Regions from separate parts of the uncultured Planococcus sp. genome, predicted to be linked through region 2. Evidence: riboswitches for the same ligand, from Rfam matches in the RefSeq annotation. Region 2 holds a riboswitch; each other region holds the start of a gene.

Region 1 (2,202 bases), on a different contig from region 2:
CATATTCTTTCACATCACTGTCCGTCAGCCTGGCAAGTTGATTAATGAAAGCGATTTGAAAATCACCTGGAAGAACTGCAGACTTCGCAGCCTCCTGTCCAGCAATCGCATAAAAGCGCAGCACATGGCCGACAGTCTTTAAAGGATCTTCTGGCTGGACTGCCAAGGCTGCAGCCACAATACTGCTGAGCAAGCAGCCTGTTCCCGTAATCGAAGCCATGATCGGATCACCAAAAGGAATTTCCGTTACACTTTTTCCGTCTGTGACAATATCCATTTTTCCAGTGACTGCGACTACCAACCCTAATTCCGGAGCAGTAGAGACGGCAAGCTCCCTGACGTCCAGGAGCCCTTCTCCGGCGTCAACACCTTTTGACTGCCACCGTTTCCCAGCTACAGCTGCAAGCTCTCCTGCGTTGCACCGAAGGACGCTGACGTCAACTGTGTCCAGAATTTCGCGGACCGCCTTCTTCCTGAAATTACTCGCCCCTGCTCCCACAGGATCCAGGACCACAGGTATTCCTATCCGATTGGCCGACTCTCCGGCAATCAACATACTTTTCAATGATTCCGCGTGTAAAGTTCCGATATTCAATGACAGTGCCTGCGACAATGCCGCAAGTTCCGCTGCTTCTTCAGGCGCTTCTCCCATGATCGGAGATGCACCGATCGCCAGCAGCCCATTGGCTTGAAAATTAGAAACGACATGATTGGTGATGCAATGGACAAGCGGATTTTCACTTCTTATCTGCTGAAGCATATTAGACACCTACTTTATCGACGGAATCTACAGACCAGGATTCTTTTCTCCAAGCCTGATCCCAAAAATTCCATTCATAATAGCTGCTCTTCCGGAAACGGTTTTTCAACTCCTGCCGGCGTGCTTCCGGCAGCCCTTCCGCCAGCCTGTCCATACGGGCAATCTGTTCGTTGACCAGTGCCCCAAACTCATCGGATCCATAAGTTGCGATCCACCGGTTGTAGATTGGATGATCGGGTTCCGCATTTTTCAAGCGCTCCCCAATTTCGTAATAAAGCCAATAGCAAGGCAAAATGGAAGCCAGCACATCCGCTAAATCGCCTTCGGATGAGCGGTACATATGCGATACATAGGCGTAAGCGGTCGGAGAAGGTTCAAACACAGCCCACTCTTCTTCAGTGACTTCGAGAATTTCCATGAACGATTCATGCAGCGCCAGTTCAGCACTGCAGGTATGTGCGGAATGGATGGCAAAACGCTGGGTGGTTTCCAGATCTGTGGCTTTGGCTGCGCCAATAGCCTGTACTTTCGCAAAATGAGTCAAATAATAAGCGTCCTGCATTACGTAAAAGCGAAATCTATCAATCGGCAAAGTCCCGTCTTCGATCCCTTTCACAAACGGGTGATCAAAACTTGCTTGCCACAGGTTGTCGCATTCTTTTCTTACTTCTCTACAAAATGTCATTTCTCCATCTCCTTTTTTCCACAAAACAAAAAACGCCGCTTCCCAGTAAAGGGAAGCGGCGTTTGCAGTCGATAATGGAAATAGCAGACGGTCGCCACTTCCCTCCGCTGGTATGATCCAGATCAGGTTCAAAGGGTCCAGGCTTATGCCCGTCTCAGCCGATATCCGGCTCCCCTAGTGGTGTTTTTTATTTGTGTTTTCGAAATCACTATATCATAGTTTCAGAAAATTCTACAGCTTTTATGCGTTTTCCTGTTTCGTCGTCAAAAAAGTGGACATGGCTCATATCAAAAGCAAGCGTCGCCGTATCGCCAGCTTCAATTGTTGTAGAAGCATCAATGCGTGCGATAAATTCCTGATCCGCATATACCGCATACAGGATTGTTTCAGCCCCTGTCAATTCGGAAACTGTAATGGTCGCTTCGAATTCACTCGCTGGGATACCCGACAGATCTTCGTTATTGACATGAATGTGTTCCGGCCGGATGCCTAAAATCACCGCCTTGCCATCATACCCTTCATTTCTCAGCATCGTCATTACAGATGAGGGTATATCAATCACTTTATCCCCCATCAAATAGGTTCCTTCATCAATTCTTCCTTCAAAAAAGTTCATGGCAGGAGAACCGATAAAGCTGCCGACAAACCGATTTTCCGGAAAATCATATACTTCTTTCGGAGAGCCGACCTGTTGGATCAACCCATCCTTCATAACCACGATCCGGCTGGCCATCGTCATGGCTTCCGTCTGGTCATG
Region 2 (2,202 bases):
CAGCAAGGCTGTCTTTTTCCAACAGCAAAACTTCCATTCCTCTTTTCGCCAAACTATAGGCCACCGAACCGCCGATGACTCCACCCCCAACTACAATGGCTTCATATGTTCTGTTCATAGAAATCCTCTCCTCATGGCTCCAGATAAAAACTTTCTTTCGCTAAACAGGAACGATAAGATCTTGCAGCCAGCAAAGGATCTTTCGCTTCGAAAATTCCCGACATTACAGCGATCCCTTTCGCTCCTGACCCGATAACATCCCCAGTATTTCCGGGCGTTATGCCACCGATTGCAATGACTGGAATAGAAACTGATTCAGAAACATTTTTCAATAGTTCTAAGCCTTTCGGTATCAGTCCAGTTTTTGATGAGGTCGAATAAATATGACCACATACTACATAATCAGCCCCCTTTTTTTCGGCAAATCGAGCTTCTTCAATCGCATGCACTGAACACCCAATCGTTAAATTTGTGAAATTTCTTTTCACGCAATCTACCGGCAACGAGTGATAAGCCAATTGAACACCTTTTACATTGGAGGCAACGGCAATATCCACTCGGTCGTTTATGATTATTTTTGATAAAGGTACATTTTCATTCACCAACAACTTCACTAATTCCACTACTTCCCTTGCTGTTTTGCTCTTTTCACGTAGATGGATAAAATCAACTTCATGATGAATCCGGCTGATGATTTCTGCCAGTTGTTGGGGGGGTTGCTTATCAGTTGAGATAATATGCAGCTCGCCATCTCTCATAAATTCCCTCCTTCTATCGACTTTCGGAAAGTTAAAACAAATGAGTTCAATAACAAAATAAAAAAACCACTCCAGCGATGGAGTGGTTTTGGGTATATCTTCAGAAAAAATGGACATACATTAACCACTTCCCTACGCTAGTTTCAACTAGATCAGGTTCAAAGGGTCCGGATTTCTCCATCTCAGTCTCATAAGACTCCCCTAGTGTTTTTATATTCAGTTATTTTGAAAGTGCTAAAATCTAAAGTAAGCTTAACATCAACATCGCCATTAATCCAGTTTATCTTGCATTCAATCTTCTAAATATTCAGCGATAAAAAAAGAACTGAATATATCTATATCACACTTTCTATCTCTATCTATTTAGTCCTGACAGGCGTTGAAGCAAGTTTTTTATACCCGCACAACAACAACAACATACAAGCGACGGTTGCAGCTGAAAAAGTACCAAAATAGATGATAGGGGAAACAGCGTATCCGAAAGCTGCAGTACTTTGCAGATTTTCTGCATTTTCCCAGGCTTTTGGAATATTGGGTCTGTAGGTGATGGTTTTTACATAGCCCACGGAAAATACTGCCGCAAAGTAAAGAAGATGGACAATTACGGCCCCAAGCAAAGCCAGCCAAATAGTTTTCATTCCCAACTTCCTTTCTTTTATTCCATAATTTAGTATATCAACTACTTTAAGCCATGTACATAAAAAACCGCGAATTTTCAGCTTTCAAATTTGCAGACAGTAAAATAGCCCTGTTTTTTAAACAAGACCATTTCGTCATACTCCTCTTAAGAAATGAACCTTTATCCTTCTTTATGTTAAACGACGATTAACTAAAGCAAAGACCTCATGTTCGTTGGTTTCTGTCAGTGCCATTGGATTTATCGGCACTGTTTTGCTTATTCATTTTCAACGGAATAAAATAATGGGCAATGCCTTCCCACTGGAGTTCATTGGATAAAATATCGAAACTGGAACGGAAGAAATCTTGTATAGCATTACTGGGATCCTCAAAACTGACTGCACTCTCCAAATCAAGGAAGTATTCGCTCAGTTTTTTATCGTAATATGCCGATTCGGGTTTCAGGTTGGGATGATTTAAATCTTTATAGATGAATGGATAGGGCAATACAAAAAATGTTGGGACATTGACTTTGTCGTCTCCCAACCAAAATCCATATTCGATCATCTGTTCATCAAAAGCCGCCTTTTCAATGATTTTGTCTTCCGGAAATGGTTCCATTTTATCTTTGATAATCAATAAAGACACATCAAAGGTGCCCCAAAACAATTGCGGTTTCATTTTCCGGCATCTGAGCGGACCTGCAAATCTCAATTGTTCTCGCAACGCGAAATGGAATAGCTGCAATCCCCTCATCGCATCCTTGTGATTAAATGTCAGAGGACTACTGTCTTCATTCAGGTTCTTTTTATAGGCCATTTCCTGC
Region 3 (2,202 bases), on a different contig from region 2:
CCCCTTCACCGCCGGTCACCGCTGCATAATAACGCGTATCTGCAGCTCCATGCTGACCGAATAAAACAGGTTCCTGATCCGTAGTATCCAGAATCGCCTTTTGCAGGCTTTGGATATAGGGGTTTTCTTTTGTTGTTGTCAGGGCTGGGGTAGATCCTGATGCTCTATAGTCCATATCGAGATCCAAGGTTTCAGCCAAGTCTGCCAATTGGCGAACGATCTCGTCTTTGTCTTGTCCGGGCATAAAGCGGATATCATAAGACATTTCGCACGTTTCAGGAACCACATTGTAACGGTCTCCTGCTTTGATGATCGGCAAATTGACGGAAGGCTGCTCGTAATATTCCGTTGATTCTTTTCTGAAAGGAAGCTCAGAGATTGCCATGTGGAATTTCATCGCAGATTCAATGGCGTTGATGCCTTCCCAAGGACGGCTCCCGTGGGCCGGTTTGCCTTTGAACGTCATATCCATCCGCAGGATACCTTTGGATTGCAGGCCAACTTTCAATCCCGTAGGTTCACCGCAAATGACGAAGTCACCATGGAAGCCTTGTTCGACCAGCCACTTGGAAGTGTTTCGGCCGCCAATCTCTTCGTCAGTTACAATATGCAGCTGCACCGTGCGCTCTAGGCCGGAACTGTCCAGCTCGATAAAGGCCTGCATCATCGCGGCAACTCCGGCTTTCATGTCAGCGGCGCCGCGGCCATAGATGCGGTCCTGCTCTTCGACTGGGACAAACTGTTCTTTATGGCCAGGAACGACGTCGACGTGGCCATTCCAAACGATGGTCTCGGTGCCTTGCCCTTTAGCGGCAGTCAGCATCAGATAACCATTATTGTCATGGACAGTAACGGTTTCTCCTTTGGATTTCAGCCAATCTGCACAAAAAAGAAGAGCTTCATTGGCTCCATCTTTAGTATCGCTTTGAATTTTAATCAGTTCCTTCAACAATTCAATCATATTTTCGGCAAGCCCAGAATCCCGGCTGCCTTCACCACCTTTCAACTATCTTCATCATGTATTTCTTTACCCTATCAGGCCATCTTAAAACAGTCTTGCACAAAATGAAACCCTTGTGTACAATACAGGTGAATGCTAAATATCTGTATACACCACAAGGGGAGCTTTTGCTGAGAGTGAACATTTGTTCTTACCCTTTGAACCTGTAAGTTAACACTTGCGCAGGGATGTGGATGGAAACCGGCCCTTACAACGGCGACAGGCTCTGTCCTGACGCCGTTTTTAATATGGTTTTATTCACGGCCCTTCTGGTGATGTGCATAACACATTAAAGGAGGAAGTCATGAGAAATAAAAAAGTATTGTTAATGATGGAGATTGCCATTTTCGCAGCTCTTGGATTTGTGTTGGATTTCGTTTCTTTCCGGATGCCACAAGGCGGTTCAGTCAGCCTGGTGATGATTCCAATCGTATTGATCGCTTTCAGAAGAGGCGTCGGTGCGGGAGTACTGACTGGATTTCTGGTCGGTCTGCTGCAGATTGTCTCAGGGTTTATCTCTGTGGCGCCCTTGTCTTTCGGATTCGTCGTCATGCAGGTCATATTGGATTATCTTCTCGCCTATGGAGTGGTGGGGCTGGCGGGTGTCATGCGTGGGAAGTATCTGCAGCATGCACATGCCAAGCAGACAGGGAAGATGCTGACGGCTGTAGTTGCCGGTGTATTGCTTGCTTCTGCGCTGCGCTACCTCGTCCATGTCATTACCGGCATCCTGTTCTTCGGCATGTTTGCTGAAGGCAATGTGGTCATCTACTCGGTGGTCTATAATGCAACGTATATGATCCCGGTATTTTTGCTTGCCGCCTTTGTCTGTGCTGCGCTTTTTGCAGCAGCTCCGAGGCTGGTGGATGCTGAAGCTTGAAGTATGGAAGGCTGTCTTCGGGCAGCCTTCTTTTTTATGACGATTTTCCTGGATTTGTTGAAACGGGTCAGGAGCCTCTGATTTAATTTTGTGGTATAATTCTTGAATAGAAAAGCTTGAAAGAAGGGTCATTGATGATAGCAACTAATGAAAAAGATATTGAAATGTTGAAAAAAGCCGGCCAAATGGTGGCTGAAATTCGTGAAGCGATGAAGGCAGCTACTAAAGCTGGAGTCACCACGAAGGAAATTGACGAATTGGGCGGCAAATTGTTCGAAGAGCTTGGCGGTGTTTCCGGACCTAAATCAGAATATGATTTTCC
Region 4 (2,202 bases), on a different contig from region 2:
TGCGGATGATGTACATGCAGATGATCGACACGATGAACCAGATGCCGAACATCCATTCATAGGCGAGCGGGCCGATGACTGCAGCCCAAATGTTGGCTGCATGGACAAACAGCAAGTAGACGATGCCGAAAACGACCGCAAACAGGGACATCAACACCACTTCTTTTAATTTCCACGATTTCAGCATCTTACGCACCTCCGTGGGACGGGCTGTTGATGCTCATTGATACGGTCATCACCAAGTGGCGGTGATCTTCGGAACGCGCATTGGTGAATGCTTCTTCGTAAAAAGAAAAAACCTTATGGATATCGCCATGGATGCCGCTGGCGTAATGCATCGAGTCGTTGAAGACGCCCAGTTTTTTGGCGCGGTCCACTTCCCGGTAGATGACTGCCATGTAATCCGGATTGTTCATCGGGTACAGCGCAAACTGGGAAGAGACGTATTGCTTCGTGTCGTCGGTGTTCAACAGCACATCGTCTTTTTCCAAATAGACGTCCCCGGATGAATCGCCGGGGCAGCCGATCGAGAAGGTGCCGGACAATGCGACATGCTCTCCGGTTTTTGCAGTATGCAACGCCAGTGCTTTCGCGACGTTGAAGACGTGATTCTGTTTGCCGCGTATGACGGTTGAGACGTCATCGGTGTGCATCCAGACGTTCGACGTGTCCGTTTCGTTCAAGGCTCCTTTGATGACTTTGATGAAATCGCCGGTCATCGGATGAAGCGAAAAGCGAAATCCGACAATCGGGCTGGTCCCGCATTGCAATGGTTCCATATCAACATTCCTCCTAAAAATTTGCACAAAAAAGGCCGCATCCGCGAAGATGCAGCCATAATCTACAAATAATCAAAAGGAATTATTTCAGAAATGCGCCGCACTTCCTCACGCAGGTATTATCCTGATCGAGTCTTAAGGGATCGAAGCTTGCGCTTGCATCTCAGCCATAATGGGCACCCCTAGTGCAGTAAACGGTATGCGGTTTTTGTGTTCGGGTTGTTCCCGATGGGTTTAGTGTAGAGGAAGTGGTGGGGGATGTAAAGAGGGAGTTTGGAAAGATATGAGAAGTGGCAGTATGGCTTAGTGTACTGGAATCGCTTCGAGCGCTTTGGGCATGAACTAGGCGAGCTGTGGATATTCCGCAAACCAGCTCCTGGAAACCCGGTGCTCCTGCATCGCTGCGCTAGCTTCGTCGCAAAGATACGATCCGAATTCCTTTCGGCCGTATCTTTCCTACGGGCTTGCGGGAGTCTCCACTAGTTTGCTCCATATCCTTCAATGGTATATGTATATATGTGCTTCTGCACATCATTAAAAATTATTATTCAAAATGACTCAAAGTGCATTTTTCTCTCACTAAGTCGTGTAAGGCACGAAACAGTTGAGACCCATAAAAATTTCCACCTGGAACAATTTCTTCAGATCTTGGCTTATTAAACTGTGTAGAAGATAATCTCTTAGAAATTGATAATGTTGAGTCGTAATCTAATTTACTTTACTGATTAACATACTGATTAGAAATTAATATTTACATTTAATCATTTCCAATATTTACTTTTTATTTTTAAAATCTTCGATATACTGAAGTCATTATGACTTGAGGAGGCCATTTGATGAGTACGATTTCCCTGAAAAAGAAAACGGCCAGCATCGTGCTGGAGAAAAAGAAGTTAACAGGTGTTGTGGCGAAAGTCGGTATTGTGTTGGATATTACCGGATCGATGCGGAAGCTGTATCGTGACGGTGTCGTGCAGGAAGTTGTCGAGAGGGTACTGGCGGTAGCGAGCCAGTTTGATGATGATGGGGAATTGGATGTCTGGGTGTACGATAACGAATTTTCCCGATTGCCGGCAGCGACGGAAGAGATTTTCATGGGCTATGTGGAGAAAAACATCCTGTCCAATGATGAGGTCCATAAATATGGTCGGAACGACGAACCGAAAGTGATGAAAGACGTCATCGAGAAGTATACGAAAGAAGAGCCGAGCGATGTGCCGGTTTTTCTGGTTTTCATCAATGACGGCGGCTGTAAAGCCGGTATCAAGAAATTCATTGTGGAATCGTCCACTCAGCCGATCTTTTGGCAATTCATCGGCATCGGCGATTCGAACTTCGATGTCTTGAGAAAGTTGGATACGATGGAAGGCCGCTTCGTGGACAACGCGAATTTTTTCCATGTCCTTGATATCGATCAAGTGAC

Evidence for each region. A riboswitch is a leader RNA that binds a small molecule or an ion and turns the genes downstream of it on or off. The one in region 2 is predicted to bind thiamine pyrophosphate.
Region 1: it holds a riboswitch for thiamine pyrophosphate, as region 2 does, so the genes downstream of both, tenA (thiaminase II) here and tenI (thiazole tautomerase TenI) in region 2, are expected to answer to the same signal.
Region 3: it holds a riboswitch for thiamine pyrophosphate, as region 2 does, so the genes downstream of both, thiT (energy-coupled thiamine transporter ThiT) here and tenI (thiazole tautomerase TenI) in region 2, are expected to answer to the same signal.
Region 4: it holds a riboswitch for thiamine pyrophosphate, as region 2 does, so the genes downstream of both, Q0785_RS06990 (YkoF family thiamine/hydroxymethylpyrimidine-binding protein) here and tenI (thiazole tautomerase TenI) in region 2, are expected to answer to the same signal.

The regions. Positions count from the first base shown of each region.
Region 1 is NZ_CANMXD010000017.1:44,412-46,613, forward strand. Features, by position in the region: gene thiM (hydroxyethylthiazole kinase) at 1-760, opposite strand, end outside; gene tenA (thiaminase II) at 762-1,445, opposite strand; TPP riboswitch at 1,528-1,631, opposite strand; gene ugpC (sn-glycerol-3-phosphate ABC transporter ATP-binding protein UgpC) at 1,654-2,202, opposite strand, start outside.
Region 2 is NZ_CANMXD010000005.1:175,544-177,745, forward strand. Features, by position in the region: gene thiO (glycine oxidase ThiO) at 1-118, opposite strand, end outside; gene tenI (thiazole tautomerase TenI) at 132-758, opposite strand; TPP riboswitch at 871-971, opposite strand; gene Q0785_RS09455 (hypothetical protein) at 1,118-1,396, opposite strand; gene Q0785_RS09460 (DUF5996 family protein) at 1,602-2,202, opposite strand, start outside.
Region 3 is NZ_CANMXD010000014.1:25,462-27,663, reverse strand. Features, by position in the region: gene Q0785_RS18040 (M20/M25/M40 family metallo-hydrolase) at 1-961, opposite strand, end outside; TPP riboswitch at 1,109-1,206, shown strand; gene thiT (energy-coupled thiamine transporter ThiT) at 1,305-1,880, shown strand; gene map (type I methionyl aminopeptidase) at 2,015-2,202, shown strand, end outside.
Region 4 is NZ_CANMXD010000004.1:95,310-97,511, reverse strand. Features, by position in the region: gene Q0785_RS06995 (ECF transporter S component) at 1-187, opposite strand, end outside; gene Q0785_RS06990 (YkoF family thiamine/hydroxymethylpyrimidine-binding protein) at 189-779, opposite strand; TPP riboswitch at 868-973, opposite strand; gene Q0785_RS06985 (VWA domain-containing protein) at 1,616-2,202, shown strand, end outside.